2 regions of the Laceyella sacchari genome follow, and region 2 is predicted to be linked to the other one. Evidence: predicted binding sites of a transcription regulator. Region 2 holds the regulator's gene; the other holds the start of a gene.

Region 1 (11,246 bases), 460 kb from region 2:
GTTGGAAAGTGTGTTGCAATACCGGTTTGAAAATGGAGAAGGATTAAAAGGGCACGCATTAGGGAATTTGATGTTGGCAGCGATGACCGAGATCACTGGTGATTTCACCAAAGCGGTCAATGCGATGAGTCGCGTGTTGGCTGTGCGAGGACAAGTATTGCCAGCTAGCGAGCAGGATGTTGTCCTGATGGCAGAGATGACGGATGGAACGATTGTTAAAGGCGAGTCGCAAATTCCCAAAACGGGCAAACGCATACGCCGGGTGTTTTTAAATCCGCAGGACCCCAAACCTTCGGACGGCGTGTTGCGGGCGATCGAAGAGGCGGATGGCATCATCGCAGGGCCGGGAAGCCTTTACACCAGCATATTGCCCAACCTCTTGGTAAAGGATGTGAGCGAAGCGATCCGCGCTTCCCAAGCGTGCAAGGTGTATGTGTGCAATGTCATGACCCAACCAGGGGAAACGGATGGCTTTATGGCCAGCGATCATTTGCGGGCAATTTATGATCATGTCGGCGAGCGCTTGTTTGATGTTGCCATCATCAACAACGAGGTGCCGCCACTCAAGATTCAACGGCAGTACGCCAAAAAGAAACAGCGCATGGTAATACCCGATATCGAACGGATCAACAAATTGGGTTGCCATGCCGTCGCCGATAATCTACTTTTATACCAGTCTGTTTTGCGTCATGATGCAGACCGAATCAGTGCTCATATCCTTCGTTTGATTCGCGAACGCATGGCTCAGCGGCAAAGCGGATAAAGAAGGGATGCTGTATGTCGTTTACTTCCACCATAAAAAAGGAATTGACTCAACTGGAATCAGATGATTGCTGTAAGCGTGCCGAGCTGTCAGCCTTAATCAGAATGAATGGTTCTGTGCACGTCAAGCAGAAAGCGTTGGTGCTTGACCTCATCACTGAGAACCCATCGACAGCGAGATATGTCTTCTCTTTGATCAAAAAATTGTATCAGTTGCAGCCCGAAGTGCTCGTCCGCAAAAAAGTGCGCCTCAAAAAGAACAATGTGTATCTGATTCGCTTATCGACCCGTACAGACGAGATATTGTCTGATCTCTGCATTTTCAAACAAGGATCGTGGGAACGGGTGACGGGGATTTCACCGGACCTGTTCACGGAACCGTGTTGCAAGCGGGCGTATTTGCGAGGTGCTTTTTTGGCGGCGGGATCGGTAAACAATCCGGACAGCGCCTCATACCATCTGGAGATTGTGTCCACGTATTATGATCATAGTGAAGCATTATGCCAGTTGATGAATGATTTCCAGTTGCACGCCAAAACCATTGAACGAAAAAAAGGTTTTGTCGTTTATATCAAAGAAGGGGAAAAGATTGGGGAATTCCTTAATATTATTGGAGCCTACCCGTCACTCTTGCGTTTTGAAGACGCAAGGATTTGGAAGGATATGCGGAACTCAGTCAATCGCATAGTCAATTGTGAGACCGCCAATCTAAACAAAACGATTCAAGCGGCCATGCGCCAGATTGAGAATATCCGCCTGATTGAAGAGGTACTGGGACTGGATCATTTGCCCGACCGTTTGAAGGAAGTGGCGGAGACGAGGTTGAAGTATCCCGATGTGAACTTGGCTGAATTGGGGCAGCTTCTTCCGAGTGGGAAAGTGAGCAAATCAGCGATCAACCACCGTTTGCGCAAGTTGGATGAGCTGGCTCACAAATTGCGCGAGGCGGAATGAGCAACCATAGGAGGAATGTATGATGGTAGAGAAAAAAGTAGTAGTGCAATTGGAAACGGGATTACACGCCCGCCCTGCGGCGCTGTTTGTGCAAGAAGCGAACAAATTTGCCTCCGATGTATTCGTGGTGAAAGGTACGAAGAAAGTGAATGCGAAGAGCATTATGGGGATCATGAGCTTGGCGGTGTCCCGGGGTACGGAAATCACGATCATCGCGGACGGTTCCGATGAGGAAGAAGCGGTAAAAGTGCTGGCGGAAATGGTCGGCAAGTCAGAGTGAACACGAGCGTGCCTTCCAAAGGGAACGCCATCCATGCTTGAAAGGTCGTCCGCACATGCCGGTGGGGACGGCCTGTGAATGAAATGGCCTGTTGCGACGTCCACAAAGTGGATAGCAACGAAGCAATGGGCCGCTTTGCTTTGCCTATAACGCCTTCAGAGCCGATGATTGGCTCTTTTCTTCCGATTGGGCCGATAAAGACAGACGCGCCTATGCCCAAACCGTATCAATCATGTCACAATTGGTGCGGTCACGGGGGAGCCTTTTTTTATAAGATGGAAGTAACAGAAGAGGAAAAAAGTACAATTTAAGAATGTACGTTCCATTGGAGGAAATTATGGACGTTTTTCTGTATCCGATTCTTACGGTTGCCTATATTGCACTTTTTATTTGGAGTTTTCGTTTTATTCGCGAGTCGGCCTATTGGGGAACCTACTGGCTGATGTTTATCACACTGGCGATGATCTACGATAACGCCATCTTGGCGCTCGGCAATTGGATTGGCGAAGGTGATATGTTGGAAGGCCTGAGTTTGGTTCGTTCCTTGTTCCATGTCTTGCTCACACCAACATTGGTGTTTGTTGCGTTAGATATTGTGCGCCGTTTGCGGCTGGAGTGGACTGAGAGTCTGCTCGTACAGGTGCTGTATCACTTATATACCTTTGTGGTGACGGTGATGGGCATCTTTATGGAGATCTTGTGGGTTGACATGGAGCCGGTGGTTGAACGCGGCTTGTTGCGTTATGCGCCGGTGCAACCCCAAATTCCATGCGCAAGCGCATTGGTTCTGGTACCGCTTCTCATCTCGGGGATCTTGGTATGGCGCAAATTGCGATGGCCCGTGCTATTGATCGGACTGTTGTTGGTCATGATCGGAGGGAGTGGGGCCGTTTTGCTCGGCCAACCGGCGCTGTCGGCGGTGTTCGTATTCATTTTCATCTGGGTGCTCGTACTAACGGAACAAATGCTACTGCCAGAGGATTATGGTCCAATCAACCGGGTGTAGAAAGTCGCGGCGCAAAGCTGCGGCTTTTTTTGCATAAACGGCTCACCAAGTCAAACACTAAGGCTGGAGGTGAGCACATGAGGAAAGCTTGGATCTTTTTGTGCATGGTTGTGCTGGTGCTGACAGGATGCCAACGGTTTGAAAAGCCGACGGAGCGCACTGGACTTGATAAAGATAGCCATTCATACAGCTACGTCAGTTTCCAGGAAAGCAAATTCAAGCAAATCGCGATGAACGTCCCGGGCGTTCGCGATGTACGCATGGAGTACGATGGACGCAAAGTGATCTTGATGGTTTTGCCGGACAAGGGATGGAGTCCGGAACAGTACCGAATATTGGCAAATCGGGTTTACCACAAGGTGAACATGGGTTCACCGGTTACCCCTGTCCATGTGAAAGTCATCGCTCCGGAAAATTGGCTACAAACCCCGTGACAAAGAAAATCAACACCTGATCTCTCTCGGGAATCAGGTGCTTTTTTAGGCTGATTGGATCAATCAGTGGAAAAGCTTGCTGAGGAAGGACAAGCCCATAATGGCGGCAATCACCATGCATACCCAGAACAAAGCGCGGTCGTGACGGTTTTGCATCAGGCATCTCCCTTTCATTTTTAGTGTCCACTTTATCATAAACGAAAAAAAGCCTGGGGGAGGAGAATCCCCACAGGCACTTTTTACCGTTGGTTGGTAGAAGTCAAGATTTTGTCAACCAATCCATATTCGAGCGCTTCTTGCGCACTCATGAAGTTGTCACGGTCTGTGTCACGCTCGATTTTCTCCAATGGTTGGCCTGTGAATTCAGCCAGTTGGCGGTTGAGGTTGTCACGCATGCGGATGATGCGTTTGGCGCGAATTTCAATATCCGAAGCCTGTCCTTCTGCTCCACCGAGCGGTTGATGGATCATCACTTCGCTGTTGGGCAGTGCGAACCGCTTGCCTTTGGCACCGGCGGCTAACAAGAAAGCGCCCATGGAAGCCGCCATACCGACGCAGATGGTGGAAACGTCAGGTTGGATGAGTTGCATGGTATCATAAATGGCCATCCCAGCTGTAATGGAACCACCCGGTGAATTGATGTACAGGGAAATATCTTTCTCCGGGTCTTCGGCAGCCAAAAACAGCAATTGAGCCACAATCAGGTTAGCCACTTCATCGGTCACAGGGCTACCGAGGAGGATGATCCGGTCTTTGAGCAAGCGGGAGTAAATATCATATGAACGTTCACCACGATTGGATTGCTCTACTACAATAGGGACTAGGTTCATTTGTTGTGGGTGACTGTTTTAGCAGAACAGCCCCCTTCCCCCTTTCTTTCTTTCGCAAATTGGTGTGTAACCTTATCATACTCTATTGGTCAAAAAAGGTCAAATAAGAGGGAGCCGAATTTTACATGGCGCCATTTTGGCGGTAGAGGAGTGGGGTACACTCATAAAAAAAGCGGATTGCCTCCCAGCAGGGAAGCATCCGCTCTTTCAATAATGAATCATTGATTGTATTTTTATATTGAAGATAATTGGATGATTAAGGCAAAAATAACGAGATAACATACCATTCCATCGACACGCCGATCGGGATAAGTAATAATAAGGCCGCACAGGCCAAACCAAATTTTTTCATCCAACTTGCCATTGATGATTCTCTCCTGATGATGTGATTTTTGTTGGATACATGGAGATATTCTATCACATTGATTACAAATTATATTTGAACACCATTGTTCGATTGTGCGGACGATTTGTGAAAGCGGCCTCATCCGAGATGTGGCGTATTCTTCTCGTTATTTCTCCTTGGTGCGAGTAAAAGGGAAAAAGTCTGTAACCCATATACATTGGTGCGGCAGATGGCTTACAGGCTTTCTCATTTGTAGACCTGGCTTACGAAGCGCCGGGTTCGTTCTTCTTGGGGCGCGTCAAATATCTGTTCTGGTGTGCCTTTTTCAATGATGCGCCCTTCGTCCATATAAACCACTTTATCGGCCACTTCGCGAGCGAAGCCCATTTCATGCGTGACCACAACCATCGTCATGCCGTCTTGGGCTAGCTTTTTCATGACGGCAAGCACTTCCCCCACCAACTCGGGGTCATGAGGATCACCGCAACCAGAATCAGAGGCAAGATATAAATCATTCCGCTCAAACTCCTTTCCAACCCATTGTATCGATTCTTCAAAGGAATATGAAGGAATAAGCGGATAGGGTCTTTCCGTGAGCGCCATATAGGCGCTATAAAAGTTAGTAGTCTGTTCTCACATATAAATCATTGATAAACTCCGTAAATGTAGGCCTGACATGTCTTACCAAATCCAGATTTAATTCCGCTCCATTAAAAAGCTCTGATACTGCTTCATCAGATGAAAACCAGATGATAATAGGATGTTCTTTTTTTTGACCATAATAAAAACAATAGGGATTTAATGCAGAATCAAATCCAAACGGGACAAGAAGATTAGTTTCCTTGAGTTCTTCATCGTCTTCAAACCAAGCTTCCACTTCTTCCGGAATTTCATCTAAATCATAAAACTCATCAAAATGATAAGGCTCATCATCAATAAGAATATGAGCATTTCTATTCTCGATAGCGTTATATTGTTGAAACCAGTCAATATAGTCTTGCGGCAAACGCACACCAAGAATCTTCTCTACCTCGGCAAAATTTTCAACAGAGAGTTTTTCTCTTCGTTCCACCCAATTAACCATGTAACCCATTCCTTTCTCTAAAAATACTAATTTACACTTTGAGCTCCCAAACTTTGTGTTTTGTTTTTCCAGAAAAATCATATTGACATATAGATGAGGTTCTAGCGACCTTTCATTTGTCTAATCCTTTGATGGAAATCATCCTTGTGTCACCCTTTCTTCCACCTGAAGGCGCCGCTCTAGTTGCCGTAGCAGACTAGTGAACAGCAGGATGAGTGCCAAATAATACAAGCCGTTAATAAAGTACGTCTCAAATTGCTTGAAATTGTCGGCAGCAGCTCCCAGACCGGCTGACCATAGTTCGGTGCCGCCGATATAAGCAACGAGTGAGGAGTCCTTCAAGCCGATGATAAACTGATTGCCTAAGGGGGGAATGGATCGTCGGAAAGCTTGGGGCAAAATGATGAGGCGCATGGCCAGCGAGTAACTCATGCCGAGAGAGCGGGCCGCTTCCATTTGGCCGCTGTCAACAGCTTGGATGGCGCCGCGAAAAATCTCAGCGATGTAGGCGCCAGCGTGGATGGCTAACGCGAAGACCCCTGCGGTAAAAGAGTCCAAGACAATAAACTCGGCCAGCCCGAAGTAGATGGCAAAAATCTGGACGATCAGGGGAGTGCCGCGAATCACGGTGATGTACAATTGGGCGAGGCCGTTTAATAACTTGTTGCTTGATATCTTGCAAAAAGCGAACACTAGGCCGATCGCCGTTCCGACCAGCAACGACCAAAAAGTGAGCAATACCGTTTGCCAAGCAGCCTTGCTGAAGCCGATGAAGGTGGTTTGGAAAATCTCCAACAAAGTCATGGTTTAGAAATGGCCTCCTTTCCGGCATTAGATGACAAAATATTCCGATTAAAATACTTGCGGCTGATTTTTTCATATGTTCCATCTGCAATGATTTGAGCCAGTGCTTGGTTCAGCCTTTGTCGCAAGCGTTCGTCTCCAGCATGTACGGCAATGGCCATGTTGTCTAAAGTCAGAGGTTCTCCAACCGTTTGAATAGGGAATTTCATTTGCTTCATAGCGTACAGCCCCACCGCTTGATCGGTGATGACGGCATCGATGCGTCCCGTTGGCAAGTCTTGCAAAGCCGTAATGTCGCTGGTGTATTCCACAATCGATGGGGAGTGAGTCAATGCCACATCTTTGAAGGTACTCGCTTTCACTACGCCGATGGTCTTGTTTTTCAGATCCTTGATCGACGTGAGGGTGCGATTCCCTTTTTTCACGAAGACCTGCGCTCCCGACCGGTAGTAAGGGTCTGTGAAGTCCACTGCTTGGTCGCGCTTTTTTGTGATCGCCATGCTACCTAAAATCGCATCGTATTTGCGTGCCTCCAGCCCGGCGATGATGGTTTCCCAAGGCGTGGTGACGGGGCGTGGTTTCATACCCATTTCTTTGGCCAACGCATAGCCAATCTCCACGTCAAACCCGCTGATTTTCCCGTTTTGCTGAAAGTCTCTGTAACTGAACGGTTTGTACAAGCCGCTCATCGCAAAGGAGAAGGTCCCCTTTTCCAGCGTCAATTGATCGGCAGGCTTGGCGGGGGAACAGCCGATGGGAATGAAACAGAAACACGTCAGAAAAAAATAGATGAAACAGTTGCGAAACATAAAACCCTCCTTTGCTTCGATGATTAAGCAACCAGGAGCGAGGTTTTCCGGTTTGAAAACAGTTACCCTTTGTCAGCGACGATGAAACGGAAGATTTCTGCGCGGACAATGAAAAAGCCGACTGGCCATTTTTGTGGCACCAGTCGGCATGGTTGCTCTGTACGGGATATTAATAAGAGATTGCGCGATAGGCGTTGACACGCCCATGTGTCCAGTCGGTGCCTGTGCCCGGCACTTTATCGGCAGTGTTTTCAATCGCAGCACGGATTTGGACGTTCGTCCGGCCTTGGCCGGCTAACAACCCGGCAATACCTGATACGTGGGGGGCGGCCATCGAGGTGCCGCTGTCGTATGCGTACCCACCTCCAGTTACGGTTGAGTAGATATTGCCTCCAGGTGCGGCCACATCCACCCAATGTCCATAATTGGAAAACCAAGAGCGCTGATCGTCAGAATCGGTGGAGGCGACAGCCAGTGCCCGACTGTAATAAGCCGGATAGCTGGGTTGATCGGTGCTTTCATTGCCGGCGGCGACCACGACGATCGCCCCTTTGTTCCAAGCGTATTCTATTGCATTTTTAATGGTGAGGCTGTTCTCCGGCCCGCCCAGGCTTAGATTGATCACTTGAGCTCCCTGGTCGGCGGCGTACTTGATTCCGTCAGCGATGTCGGCGGCAGTTCCTTCGCCTTGCTCATCTAACACGCGTACGGGAAGCAACTTGGCGTTGGGAGCTAGGCCAGCGATTCCAATTCCGTTGTTGGATGTCGCGGCGATGATGCCGGCGCAGTGGGTGCCATGCCCGTTGAGATCCTGTTGGGTATTATCGTCATCTACAAAATCCCAGCCCCTTAGCACCTTGCCCCGCAAATCAGGATGATTGGGTTGGATGCCCGTATCGACAACCGCAATTTTTACGGTTTTGCCAATCGGAGCCGTTTGCCAAGCCAAGTGAGCCTGCACGCGCTTGGGGCCCCATTGTTTGTTCCAAAAGTAAGGGTCATTAGGCGTGATAGAGAACCGGGTTTGCCATGAGCGGATATGCCGCGCGGAGGGTAGGACGCTGGCGCGGTAGACATAGTTGGGCTCCGCATAGGCTACATCGGGATGTTGCTTGTATTTCCGTAACAACGTAGCCAACGAACTGCGTTTCACCTTCACCACTTGGTGGCCAAGAGTAGAAGTTTCTTCCACCTCCGAACGGATCTCGGCGTGGATGGCGGCCATTTTTTTCTTGGAGGTGTGTGGTTTGAATTTTACAATGATTTCTCCCGTCGCTTTGTCGGGAGTGGCCGTTGGTGCTGCACTAGCAACCGTGGACCACGGCGCCACTGTTAGTGCGACGGTTAGGGCAACAAAGACTAAAATGGGTTTCATATGTACCTCCCGTGGGGTAGTTTGTTATATTTAACAGGAAAAGCAGTGTTCATCAGCATGAACGAGATCATTATATATTAAAAATAGATATATGAAATGTAAGGAAACGTGGCAATAAAACGAAAAAACCGTCCCTCACAAGAGGAACGGTTTTCAAACGCGCAATATAATGCGCCTAATTAGTGATTTTTAGCGGATTGCTCCGCTAATTTTCCCAACGCGTTCTGCGCCTGCTAAGCGCTAACCACAAACAGTACGACATTTTCCAATTTTTTCTGCATGTTATTTAGTCGGCGTTCGTGTTCGCTTGGCGGATCGACAGGCGAAAATAGCACGTCCTCGGCCTGCTTCTGAATGTCTTTCACAATGCGCTGGTAATCGCGCTTGAGTTTATGAGCAAGCTGTAGCGCTTTGTGTTCATAGTCCTTCGAGGCTTTTCCTTGTGCTTCAATTTCCCGTAAGGGATATATAATACCTTTCAATTTCTGCGTATTTTTGCCTGGCTTCAATAACGCGCCCCGTACCTTCGCTGTGTCTTCACATACAAGCACTTCTGCTAGGGCGTTCACTTTTTCATATCATCAGCAATAGTGCAACTCATGTATGAGCAGCTGGCGTAAATTCTCTGACACGCTTGTGGATGCTAGGGCGTGTCTGGTGAATCCATCATGTTTTCCTGTTAGAATGTTCATAACAACAAAAGCAAGGAGACATCATGATGAGACGGCGTTATGAGATTACAGATGAGGCTTGGGAAAAGATCGAGCCTTTATTGCCTTCGAATGGGAAACGAGGCGGACAGTGGAAAGACCACCGAACCATTTTGGACGGAATCCTATGGAAGTTTGGGACGGGAGCTCCCTGGCGGGATCTGCCTGCACGTTATGGTTCTTGGAAAACTTGCTACTATCGTTTTACACGTTGGCAAAAGGATGGGACGTGGGATCGCTTGCTTAAGCATGTTCAGACTTACTCCCACGCCGTTTCCGATGTCGATTGGGTTGTTTTCGTTGACAGCACGATTGTCCGAGCTCATCAGCACGCCGCAGGCGCGCCGAAAAAAGGGGGACCCTCGCTTCCAGAATGAGGCACTCGGACGAAGCCGCGGAGGTCTGACGACCAAAATCCATCTTGCTTGTGACGGAAAAGGTCGACCGCTTGCTTTTACAATCACTCCCGGTCAACAGCATGACTGTACCCAATTACAAGCATTACTCGATTCCATTTCCGTTCCCTGTTTGGGAAAAGGAAGGCCTCGCAAGAGGCCGGATCATCTGATTGCCGATCGCGGCTACAGTTATCCGTCTTGTCGTCGATTTCTTCAAAAACGTGGGATTTCCCATACCATCCCCGAACGCAGAGATCAGGCGGAGCGTCGGGCAAAAAAGCCGGGACGTCCTCTGACCTTCAACAAAGAACAATATTCACGCCGAAACGTGATTGAACGCTGTATTAACCGCCTGAAGCAATGGCGTGGCTTCGCCACTCGTTATGAAAAACGGGCGGTTTATTTTTGTGCTGCCATTACCTTGATTTCCTTGATCATGTGGCTCAATTAATCATTCACCAGACACGCCCTAAAAGCATCTTCATAAAAGAAAGGACATCTAAAGGTAAGGCCTCCTATATTTATTAGATTCTTATGGATTCTCGTAAAGCTGCTTAAGTGTATGTATAATATGTGTAGTATTAAAAATATTTCTTTATATAAAAAATGTTCTAAAGAGGGTGTTTATAACGTGGGCATTGAACTACTACCTAAACATATTACTGATTTGTATGAAGTACATGAATGGCGCCATGCTTGCGCAATATTAAAAAATGATTTTCCAAACGAATGGGACGATATTCTTACTGTTCTAGAAAATTTTCGATTACCAAAAAGTAGTATAGTAGATGGAGGGGGCAGAAAGTCTAAAGTTTCCAATATGATTGATAAACACTTTTATAGCCTTGGTTGGGAAGAGAGGTCTTTTAAAACACAAGTAGTTATAGACGACAATGCTTTTGATTCACCAACACATAAGGTTGATTGTTATAAGAATAAGATAGCCTTAGAAATTGAGTGGAACAATAAAGACCCTTTTTTTGATCGTGATTTAAATAATTTCCGTTTGTTGTTTGAGTTACAAGCAATAAGTGTTGGTATTATTATAACTAGATGCGACCACTTACAAGAATTATTTAATAAACTTGGAAAAGGAAGTAAGTATGGCACTTCTACTACACACATGTCAAAATTATTGCCCCGCATCCAGGGTGGAGGGGGCGGAGGTTGTCCATTATTAGTATTTGGCATCTCTAAAGAGCTCTATGTAGAAGATAATTAAGTCATTGGGTTTTAGCTATCACTAGACACTCTTTCACGTCTCTGCTTTTATCTTCTCTGCGCCCCATCGTACTATGTTGGTAGTCAAGTAGCCTTACATCGATTTGATAAGCAGAACCTAGAATTTTTTGGGATAACTTTAACAATTTTTCTAAATCAATCATGCCTGTGTTACTGTAACTGAGCACTAAGTTAGCCTCTTTTTGCTTAATCTTACTAAACATGGCTTCAAA
Region 2 (11,246 bases):
ATTCCCACACCCCAACCACGACAGTCGGGATGGTGAGAATCAACCATTTAATTTGTTTGTATCGCAACGTTACCACTCCGTTTTATAGCATGTCCATCTGTGGCAAAGGGTAGGGCGATTCCAGGGGGTGTCTGATGAATAGGCCAGTGGCTCCAAAACCATTTTCTCATTCGCTTCACTTGTGCATCGGCGCTTATCGAGAAAAGTTTTTCCGCCGCTTCTTCCATATCAACTTGATTCACCAGATACGCCCACCGTTTTCCCAATCTGGAAATTAACGTTCGGTACTATTTCTTAATCTATCATGACGTAGGCCTAGCAATCTGTAAACAAAAAGGGACGAAATGACCTGAAGGGAAAAGATGGGGAGGACTGAGGATAAGAAAATAAAAAACCATCGGCGCAACTCGCCCATGGCATGTGGTTGTAAAGTTGAGAATGGGGAAAAACACACCTTTGTTCATGGAAGCCGTCCAGGGGGGAGTAGCCTGCAATGGAAACCGCATTGAAGCGTCCCAAAGCAAAGCTGTGCCAGTAAGCATGAGAAGAAGCTTATTCATGGAGGACGACTTCTTTCCCAAAGGGTGTTTCAGTATTTTAAATTTTATATTTTCGTCACAGTTTTGTCAATTGTATTTATCGCAGGTAATAGGCTTGTAACGGGCAACCCAACCGTTCTAAGGGTTGCCCCGCTTTATTCCTTCGTTGTGAAGCCGATCTTTCATGTTTTCATGGGAATTTGGCTATAAAATATAAACGTGCAGGGGGCATGCTCTAATTAGTCCTTTTTATAGGGATGGTGTTTTAGTGGGCTTCCCATCACTTGGGTCACAACTAATGCGAAAACGGAAAGAGGAGATAATATGAAAGCAATCATTTTTGATTTGGATGGCACCTTGTTTCAAACAGAAAAAGTGGGGGTACCCGCCTTTCGGGAAACATTTGTCCAGTTGCGCAAGGAAGGGCTGTATGATGGGGAGATTCCCTCGGATGAAAAAATTCAATCAGTGTTTGGCATGACACATGAGGAACTGTGGGAAACCTTGTTGCCTGAAGCGAGTGAAGAGGTTCGCCACACCGCTGATCAGTTGATGTTGACCAAAGAGTTGGAGTTGTTTGAGCAGGGGGTGGGCCAATGTTATCCAGGAGTAGAAGAAACGCTACCCCAGTTGATTGATCAAGGGTGGTCTTTATTCATCGCCAGCAACGGCGTGGGCCCATATGTGCGTGGTGCTTTAAGTTCTAAAGGATTAATTTCTTTATTTAAGGGAATTTATACAGCAGGAGACTATGAAACGGAAACCAAAGTGGACTTGGTTCGGATTTGTAAAGAAACTCATGGAATTACACAAGGGTACATGGTTGGGGACCGACAATCCGATGTGCGGGCAGGCTTGGAAAACGGCTTGGTTGTCATCGGTTGCCGATATACCGGCTTTCCGCAGTTTGGAGGGGAGGAAGAGTTGCAGGGGGCCGACATGATCCTGTCAACTTTTTCCGAACTCCCGTCGTTAGTCAACCGTTTATAAGATGCCTGGTTGGTTGATGGACGTCGACTTACGTTTTCGTTATGAATTGCACAGGAACAGGCTAGGATAAACGGGGAAAGATGTTGCCGGCGGCCAAGCGGCCGTCTGGCGTCCGGCAGTTGAATCATCACAGTGAAGAGGAGAGAGGATGCCATGGGGCAATTGTGGGTGATTCCATACTGGGACATCGCGTGGCGCCTGTTTATGGCTGGACTGTTGGGAGGGCTTGTCGGTTGGGAGCGGGAGCGGCACAATCACCCAGCCGGTTTTCGGACACATATTCTGGTGAGTCTGGGGTCGGCGCTCATCATGTTGATTTCCATTTACGGGTTTACCGATTACATGGATGAAGAACAAGTGCGGTTTGACCCCGCACGTTTAAGTGCACAAGTGGTGAGCGGGATCGGGTTTTTGGGTGCAGGAACCATCTTGCGACATCGTGCCTCTGTATCGGGGCTTACGACGGCGGCGTCTTTGTGGGTGGTCTCCGGCGTCGGCCTGGCGGTAGGGGCGGGATTTATGTTCGGGGCTGTGTTGACCACGGTTTTTGCCTTGGTCAGCTTGGAGTTATTGACCAGGATGGAGAAAATTTTGATTCGCAAACGTCATCTCTGTTTGCTTCATATCCATGTAAAGGATGAACAGGGGAAGTTGGGACAACTCTTCACATTGATCTCGGAGAAGGGTGGAAGTGTACGCAAAGTGAATGTGGAAGAAGATGAGGAAATGTCGGGCATGCTGGAAATTGCTCTCACCGTCCGATTGCCGCAAAAGACGACGCTGACCGAGTTGATTGATGAGATCACCAAGATTGAGGGAGTGAAGAGCGTGCGGGCAGACTGAGGGAGAGCGGCTAGTATGGGGAATCCGCTCCCCCGACCACACAGCGCTGTGGAATTCCTCTCCTAACAAGCGAACAGGAGGTAATGAATATGGTGTTTTTGGTTCAAAATAACCACAGAAGGGTATTGGCAATGTGGGCATTTTTATCTATAATTTAAGCATAAGGTCAAAGTTAGTCAAAGTCAGCAGGAGGTTGTCCGAATGAACAGTATTTCGGACATTATTGAACGGTATCTGAAGAAAATACTGAATGAGAGCGAGACAGGCGTCATCGAGGTAAAACGAAGCGAATTGGCTGATATTTTCCAATGCGTTCCGTCACAAATCAATTACGTCATCAGCACCCGCTTTACGGTGGAAAAAGGGTATATTGTGGAAAGTAAAAGGGGTGGAGGCGGTTATATCCGCATTCAAAAGGTTCGTTTCCAAAATCGCCGTGAAGTGTTTGAAGAGATGCTCGATCAGATTGGTGAGGCCGTTCCGCAACTGACGGCGGAACACGTGATCATTCGGTTGGTTGAAGAGAAGTTAATGACGAAAAGGGAAGCGGTGTTGATGCAACGCCTGATTTCCCGGGAAACGTTGCAATTGCCGATTCCGTTGCGCGACCAGATGCGTGCGCGGATGATGCGAATCCTTATCTCAACATTATTTACAAGCAAAGGAGAGTGACGGCCGATGCTCTGTCCCGAGTGCGGAAAACGGCCGGCCACACTTCATTACACGAAGATCGTGAATGGGGAAAAAACGGAATTCCATCTGTGCGAAGTGTGTGCCCAAGAAAAAGGCGAAGTCATGCCTGGATTTGAACATGGATTTTCTTTCCATCAACTGCTGTCTGGGTTGCTCAATATTAACTCCTCTCCTCAAGAAGCATATAAACCGCAAACATTGCGATGCAATACTTGTGGGTTGACGTATAATCAGTTCAGCAAAATCGGCCGTTTCGGTTGTGGTGACTGTTACAAGACGTTTCGAGAGCGGCTTGACCCCCTGTTGAGAAGGGTGCATGGACATTCCACGCACCGTGGGAAAATTCCGGAGCGTGCGCAAGGGGAATTAAAGCTGAAAAAGGAATTGGAACAGTTGAAAGCTGAGCTGGCGGCTAAGATTGAAACGGAAGAATTTGAAGAAGCCGCCCGCCTGCGCGACCAAATCCGTTCATTGCAAGAGCAATTGGAAAAATAGGGGTGATTCGCATGTCGCTTGAACATTTTATGCAAAATGCGATCAGTGAATGGATGCGCGTCAAAGGACCGCAGTCGGATATTGTGTTCTCTAGCCGCGTGCGCATCGCCCGCAACTTGGAAGGCTTGCCGTTTCCTCTGTTGAGTACCCAGTCGCAAGCCGAAGAAGTGGTGCGCAGAGTGGAAGAAGCCTGGAAGAATGATAAAGACCGGTTGGCAGTTCTCAAAGACGCGGAATTGATTCGCATGTCTGACCTCACTGATTTAGAAAAACGTGTGTTGGTCGAGAAGCATTTGATCAGTCCGATGTTGGCGGAGGAATCACGACACGGCGCGGTGTTGTTGAGCCAGGACGAATCGGTGAGCATTATGATTAATGAAGAAGACCACATCCGGATTCAAGTGTTGTTCCCCGGCTTGCAGTTGGAAAATGCTTGGGAACTGGCCAGCCAGATCGACAATTGGTTGGAGAAATACCTCACATACGCGTTTGAAGGTGGATACGGGTATTTGACCAGTTGTCCGACCAATGTCGGCACAGGAATTCGGGCGTCGGTCATGGTTCATTTGCCGGCGTTGGCCATGACCCAACAGTTGAACCGGCTGATTCCAGCTATCACCCAGGTGGGTTTGGCCGTGCGTGGAATTTACGGCGAAGGCAGTGAAGCGTTGGGGCAGCTCTACCAAGTTTCCAACCAAGTCACCTTGGGACAATCGGAAGAAGAGATTTTGGATAACTTGCAAGGAGTTGTCCGACAGATGATCGAACATGAGCAAATAGCAAGACGGAGACTGCAAGAGATGTCTCTGACCCAATTGGAAGACCGGGTACACCGATCTTACGGGATCTTGGCTCATGCGCGGATTATTGATTCCAATGAGGCGATGAAACGCCTGTCCGATGTGCGGTTGGGTGTGGACATGGGCTTGATCCTCGGTGTGTCAGCCAATGTGATGAATGAGTTGATGGTGATGACACAGCCGGGGTTCTTGCAAAGTTACGCGAACCAACGGCTCAATCCCGAACAACGGGACATCCGGCGCGCACGGCTGATCCGGGAGCGGTTGGCCATGGAGCAAACGAATGAGTAATTATTCGTACACATAGAAGAACATTCGCTAAGCATGGAATGGGATACTCCGCCCAGTGGAGTACGTCAGACTCTCGCTCACAAAAAACGTTCGCTAAGAACGGGATAAGAAACTCCGCTTGGCGGAGTACGTCAGACTCTCGCTCACAAAAAACGTTCGCTAAGAACGACTAGTAAAGGTGAGGTGTTAACTATGATGTTTGGTCGATTTACGGAGCGTGCGCAGAAGGTGTTGGCGTTAGCGCAAGAAGAGGCAGTTCGTCTCGGTCATAATAACATTGGTACCGAACATATCCTGTTGGGCCTGGTTCGAGAGGGTGAAGGCATCGCCGCCAAAGCATTGGTCGCTCTTGGATTGGGCTTGGAGAAAATATCCAAAGAGGTAGAGAACCTGATCGGCCGCGGCCAAAATCAACCAAGCAACATCGCTTACACTCCTCGCGCTAAGAAAGTAATTGAACTCTCGATGGATGAAGCGCGCAAGTTGGGTCATACCTACGTGGGGACGGAGCACATTCTCCTCGGCTTAATCCGCGAAGGGGAAGGGGTGGCGGCCCGGGTGTTGAACAACTTGGGAGTGAGCTTAAACAAAGCGCGCCAACAAGTGTTGCAATTGCTGGGCTCAAGTGAGGCGTTGTCCAATCACCCAGGTGCCAACAATCATGTAAACACTCCAACGCTGGACGGTTTGGCTCGTGATTTGACTGCGGCGGCCCGTGATGGCAATCTCGATCCTGTCATTGGCCGCAGCAAAGAAATTGAGCGGGTGATTCAAGTCTTGTCCCGTCGAACCAAAAACAATCCGGTGTTAATCGGGGAACCGGGTGTTGGTAAGACGGCGGTAGCCGAAGGGCTGGCGCAACGCATCGTCGATGGGGAGATTCCGGAGACCTTGCGCGGCAAACGCGTGATGACACTGGATATGGGTACGGTGGTAGCCGGAACCAAATACCGCGGCGAATTTGAGGATCGGCTGAAAAAGATTATGGATGAGATTCGGCAAGCGGGAAATATCATTCTCTTTATCGACGAGCTGCATACCTTGATTGGTGCAGGTGGGGCAGAAGGCGCCATTGATGCGTCCAACATCCTGAAGCCGGCGCTGGCTCGCGGAGAATTGCAATGCATCGGGGCAACCACCTTGGATGAGTATCGCAAATACATTGAAAAAGATGCGGCTTTGGAGCGCCGTTTCCAACCGATCTTGGTGGATGAGCCGAGCATTGAAGAGGCTTTCTTGATTTTGCAGGGGCTGCGTGACCGCTATGAAGCACACCATCGCGTGAAAATCACGGATGAAGCGATTGAACAAGCGGTGAAGTTGTCGGACCGTTACATTACGGATCGGTATCTGCCTGATAAAGCGATTGACTTGATCGACGAAGCAGCGTCCAAAGTGCGCCTCAAATCATATATGGTTCCACCTGAATTGAAAAAGCTGGAGCAGAGCTTAGAGGAAATTAAGAAAGAAAAAGATGCGGCTGTGCAAAGCCAAGAGTTTGAAAAGGCGGCTTCACTTAGAGACACCGAACAAAAACTGCGGGAAGAAATTGAAGTGACCCGCAACAATTGGAAGCAAGACCAAGGGAAGACGGATTCCGAAGTCACCGCCGAAGATATCGCCGATGTGGTGTCCAACTGGACGGGGATTCCGGTCAAAAAGCTGGCACAGGAAGAGTCAGAACGGTTATTGAACATGGAGGAGATTCTGCATAACCGCGTCATCGGGCAAGAAGAAGCGGTGAAATCTGTTGCACGTGCTATCCGCCGCGCTCGGGCGGGGCTGAAGGATCCCAAGCGCCCGATCGGATCATTCATTTTCCTCGGCCCGACGGGGGTAGGGAAAACCGAGTTGGCTCGTGCACTGGCAGAAGCGATGTTCGGTGATGAAGATGCGATGATTCGAATTGACATGTCCGAATACATGGAGAAACACTCCACCAGCCGATTGGTCGGTTCCCCGCCAGGATATGTGGGATATGAAGAAGGCGGGCAGTTGACGGAGAAAGTGCGCCGCAAGCCTTATTCTGTTGTTCTCTTCGATGAGGTGGAGAAAGCGCACCCTGAAGTGTTTAATATTTTGTTGCAAGTGTTGGAAGATGGACGACTGACCGACGGCAAAGGGCGGACGGTCGACTTCCGCAACACCATCATCATTATGACCTCTAACGCAGGTGCTTCCACGATCAAGAAGAGCGGACGGTTGGGCTTCACTGTTGGTGATACAGCCAAAGATGACTATGAGCAAATGAAGCAAAACGTGATGGAAGAGCTGAAAAAATCATTCCGTCCTGAATTCCTGAACCGCATTGACGATCTGATTGTCTTCCATTCGCTACGGGAAGAGCATTTGGAGGAAATCGTGTCGTTAATGGCTGAAGAGCTCAGAAGAAGACTGAGAGAGCAAGAGATTGATTTCCGACTCACAGACAGCGCGAAAAAACATTTGGCCAAAGAAGGGTTTGACCCAACTTACGGTGCTCGGCCGCTCCGTCGCGCCATCCAGAAGCACATTGAAGACCGCCTCTCTGAAGAACTGCTGCGCGGCAACATTTCTCGAGGCGAGTCGGTGCTGATCGACTACAGAGATGGACAGTTGGTGGTTGAAAAGGAAGAGACCACCAAAGGCGCGGCACAATAATCAGACGACCACTCACTGCCTACGGGACGGTGAGTGGTTTTTCCGTTGGATTTGTCATCAAAAGAATATAAAACATCATGAAAAATTCAAATGACCTTGTTGATGCCGTGGGAAAACAAAGCCTATTTTAAAATGAGGAAGGTTAAAAAACAGATTTGTAACATGATGTTTTTGTCAAGATATTTGTTATAATGAGGAGTAAATATAATAGAAGTGAGTAGGGGACGAGCTGTGGCGAAAAAAAAGACCAAGTTTGTGTGCCAGGAATGCGGATATGAATCGGCCAAATGGATGGGGCGTTGCCCAGGATGCGGAACCTGGAATGCCATGGTGGAAGAGATGGATAGCAAAGCGGCCATCATTCCGGGCACGGGGTTGAAAATCCGTGACAAACATGAAAAAGCGACGCCGATTACGCAAGTGGAGAAGCTGGATCAGCCGCGTTCCGACACGGGCATCAAGGAATTGAACCGCGTTTTGGGCGGAGGCTTGGTGCCGGGTTCTTTTATTTTGGTCGGAGGTGACCCGGGAATCGGGAAATCGACGCTGCTTCTGCAAGCGTCACATGAATTAGCCAAGCGCGGGTTGCCCATCTTATATGTATCGGGAGAAGAATCGACGGAGCAGATCCGCATTCGTGCCGATCGGCTTGGAGCGTTGAGCGAGAACTTATTGGTGGCTTCCGAAACCAATTTGACTGCGATCGAAAGCCTGATGGATGAAAATAACCCAAAATTAATGGTGGTTGACTCCATTCAAACGGTGTTTCATCCGGAAGTGATGTCTGCACCAGGGAGCGTTGCCCAAGTGCGGGAATGCACCGGCACGCTGATGCGTTGGGCCAAGGACAGAGGCATGGCGATCATCATCGTGGGTCATGTGACCAAAGCGGGGGCGATCGCTGGGCCGAGGATGTTGGAGCACATGGTGGATTGCGTTTTGTATTTTGAAGGGGAGCGCCACCATACGTACCGGGTGCTCAGAGCAGTCAAAAACCGGTTTGGATCGACCAATGAAATCGGCGTATTTGAAATGAAGGAAAGCGGATTGGCAGAAGTGGATAATCCTTCAGAGATGTTTTTGTCGGGAAGGCCCGTGGGCGCTCCTGGTACCGCTGTGGCCGCAAGTATCGAGGGAACGCGGCCGGTTTTGATTGAGTTACAGGCCTTGGTCGCACCTACAAGTTTTGCTACGCCTAAACGAATGGCAACCGGGGTTGATCACAACCGCGTCACCATGATTATGGCGGTGTTGGAGAAACGGCTCGGCTTTTTCCTGCAAAATCAGGATGCCTATATCAATGTGGTCGGCGGAGTACGGTTGGATGAACCAGCTGTCGATTTGGCCATGGCCATCAGCTTGGCGTCAAGCTTTCGCGATGTTTCTACATCCGCGCACGATTTGTTCATCGGCGAGGTAGGGCTGACAGGGGAAGTGCGTGGCGTTTCGCGCATTGAACAGCGGGTGGCGGAAGCGGCAAATATGGGATTTCGGCGTGTCGTCATTCCGGAGAAGAACCGGCGGGGTTGGACGCCGCCGGAAGGGGTGGAACTGATAGGGGTGCATACATTAGAAGAAGCATTGCGTGTGGCGTTGGGGGGGTAATGAGTGAAAGACGAGCAAAAAGAAACAAGTTCCAGTGAGATGTTACGCTTAATCGCTCCGGGCACCACATTGCGCGAAGGGTTGGACAATGTGCTGGGCGCCAAAACAGGTGCATTGATTGTGATTGGCTATGACGATAGCGTCCGGGAAATCGTGGATGGAGGATTTCACATTGATTGCCCGTTTACGCCGGCTTTTCTGTACGAACTCGCCAAAATGGACGGCGCCATCATCTTAAGCAATGACGGGAAACGGATATTGTATGCCAATGCCCAGTTGGTACCCAGCTCGGATATTCCTTCAACTGAGACGGGAATCCGTCACCGGACGGCTCAGAGAACGGCAAAGCAAACCGGTAAATTGGTTGTGTCCATTTCTCAGCGCAGGAATATCATTACATTGTACAAAGGGCATTTTCGGTACGCATTGAAAGATATTGGTGTGATCCTTACCAAAGCGAACCAAGCGGTGCAGACATTGGAGAAATATAAATCCGTCTTGGATCAAACAACAACCAATTTGACTGCGTTGGAATTTGAGGAATTGGTTACCCTAAGTGAAGTGGCACTCGTGCTACAACGGGTGGAGATGGTTTTGCGCATTAAGCGGGAGATTGAAACGTACATTCATGAGTTGGGGACGGAAGGTCGACTCATCAGCATGCAGCTGGAGGAACTTGTGGCTGATGTGGAGGAGGAGGCGGAGCTGTTGATCAGGGATTACTGTCTGAATCCCGATATTGAACCACAAACGGTCTTCTGCGAACTGCAAAAGCTGTCCGCCGATGAGTTGTTGGAGCACTCCCTTCTGGTGCGGTTGTTGGGGTACGTGGGCAATGTGAATATCCAGGAAGAATCTGTTTCGCCGAAAGGATACCGCATTCTCAACAAAATTCCGCGCTTGCCATCCAACATCATTTTCAAGTTGGTTTCGCGCTTTGAAAACCTGTCGCGGATTATGATGGCGACCATAGAGGAATTGGATGATGTGGAAGGCATTGGGCATGTGCGAGCTCGCACGATTAAAGAAGGATTGAAGCGGATTCAGGAACAGGTGTTTATTGACAGACATATCTAAATAACCTAGAATGTAACCACTAAAGCAAATTGAACGAAAACAGGGAAGTGGGATGGGCTCATAACCACCCGTTGACACTTGTTAGGAGGTTCCCTTATGTTTGCGAAGGCGTTGCCCAGTTGTTTTACGGTTGGCAACTTGTTTCTCGGTGTCATCTCGATTATTTTAGCCATACAGCATTCTTGGCAATATGCGGCCATTATGGTGATAATCGGCATGCTGTTGGATGGATTGGACGGACGGGTCGCCCGCATGCTTAATACGCAGAGCGAATTTGGAAAAGAGCTGGACTCATTATCGGATGTTATTTCTTTTGGTGTTGCGCCTGCGATCATCATGTACGGGACGACGTTGAGCGAAATGGGCCCTTTGGGTTGGTTGGTTACGGCCATCTTCCCGATCTGTGGCGCACTGCGGTTGGCGCGCTTCAATGTTCATCCGGGTGAGCCGGGGTATTTCATCGGATTGCCTATTACGGCTGCCGGAGGAATTCTGGCAACGATGGCCTTGTATAGTGACATGTTGCCCAACAAAGTGGCGCTTATGATTGCAATGCTGTTTTTGTCGTATTTGATGATAAGCCAAGTGAAATATCCGACGTTCAAAAAAGTCGGGTTGCCGAAGTCGGCGATTTGGTTGGCACCACTGTTTTTGATTATGATCGCGGTGGCCGCTTTCCGGTTCCCGCATGAATTGCCGAAAGTGATGTTTGTGCCGTTGGCGTTGTATGCCATATACGGCGTGAAAAAGTCGTTGGAACTGAAGCGAAAAGACAACGAAGATCCCGTCGAAGAGCTCAAATAGACAACAAACAACCCTGTTGCGATGCAGGGTTGTTTTTTATGCCGTCGATTTGACGGTCGAACTTGCAAGGGTATGCGAAACCCGTTTGTTTGGGCGAAGATCGACTAACGAAGATGAAAAACCCCGAGTGTGGACAGATGATCCGATTCTTGCTTCAGCACTTCGGGAATAGAGATGTGCAGGAGATTGCACAGCGCAGCCACATAAAAAAGATGCTTACCCATTTCGTGTTTGACGACATCCAAGCAATGATCACACAGCTTGCCGGAAAGGTGAGTTTGGAAGTGGTTTTTCCAGTCAGATGTGGTCAAGTCGTCAGGAATAGCCTGCCGGCTAGCGTTGACTTCAATACAACCGCATTCGGTCACGGCTTTCATCAAAGCGCGAACCACGCGCGCATTCGCTTCCTGCAATTTGGATGTCACATCCAAAAAGCTGCGGTGCCGAAGCAAAAGGTCCGCCACCTGCT

The links. Region 2 encodes CtsR, which represses protease genes until heat stress. Its sites were predicted from a motif close to ATGGTCAATAAAGGTCAAACA; they were not measured.
Region 1: a site for CtsR is predicted at 4,352-4,372, ahead of clpP (ATP-dependent Clp endopeptidase proteolytic subunit ClpP). Genes of this name have one in related genera too.

Annotation. Positions count from the first base shown of each region.
Region 1 is NZ_CP103866.1:3,100,281-3,111,526, reverse strand. Features, by position in the region: gene mgfK (gluconeogenesis morphogenetic factor MgfK) at 1-763, shown strand, start outside; gene whiA (DNA-binding protein WhiA) at 778-1,716, shown strand; gene NYR52_RS15210 (HPr family phosphocarrier protein) at 1,739-1,996, shown strand; gene NYR52_RS15205 (hypothetical protein) at 2,334-3,002, shown strand; gene NYR52_RS15200 (hypothetical protein) at 3,080-3,436, shown strand; gene clpP (ATP-dependent Clp endopeptidase proteolytic subunit ClpP) at 3,676-4,266, opposite strand; partial or broken gene NYR52_RS15190 (peptide ABC transporter ATP-binding protein) at 4,859-5,083, opposite strand; gene NYR52_RS15185 (SMI1/KNR4 family protein) at 5,232-5,696, opposite strand; gene NYR52_RS15180 (amino acid ABC transporter permease) at 5,835-6,494, opposite strand; gene NYR52_RS15175 (ABC transporter substrate-binding protein) at 6,497-7,309, opposite strand; gene NYR52_RS15170 (S8 family serine peptidase) at 7,479-8,684, opposite strand; gene NYR52_RS15165 (hypothetical protein) at 8,918-9,193, opposite strand; one part of gene NYR52_RS15160 (IS5 family transposase) at 9,403-9,738, shown strand; one part of gene NYR52_RS15160 (IS5 family transposase) at 9,740-10,243, shown strand; gene NYR52_RS15155 (BglII/BstYI family type II restriction endonuclease) at 10,424-11,014, shown strand; gene NYR52_RS15150 (DNA adenine methylase) at 11,016-11,246, opposite strand, start outside.
Region 2 is NZ_CP103866.1:211,029-222,274, forward strand. Features, by position in the region: gene NYR52_RS01010 (sensor histidine kinase) at 1-67, opposite strand, end outside; gene NYR52_RS01015 (hypothetical protein) at 48-242, opposite strand; gene NYR52_RS01020 (HAD family hydrolase) at 864-1,529, shown strand; gene NYR52_RS01025 (MgtC/SapB family protein) at 1,683-2,372, shown strand; gene NYR52_RS01030 (CtsR family transcriptional regulator) at 2,574-3,044, shown strand; gene mcsA (protein-arginine kinase activator protein McsA) at 3,051-3,560, shown strand; gene mcsB (protein-arginine kinase McsB) at 3,572-4,651, shown strand; gene NYR52_RS01045 (ATP-dependent Clp protease ATP-binding subunit) at 4,844-7,291, shown strand; gene radA (DNA repair protein RadA) at 7,523-8,896, shown strand; gene disA (DNA integrity scanning diadenylate cyclase DisA) at 8,900-9,973, shown strand; gene pssA (CDP-diacylglycerol--serine O-phosphatidyltransferase) at 10,070-10,777, shown strand; gene NYR52_RS01065 (DUF1573 domain-containing protein) at 10,882-11,246, opposite strand, start outside.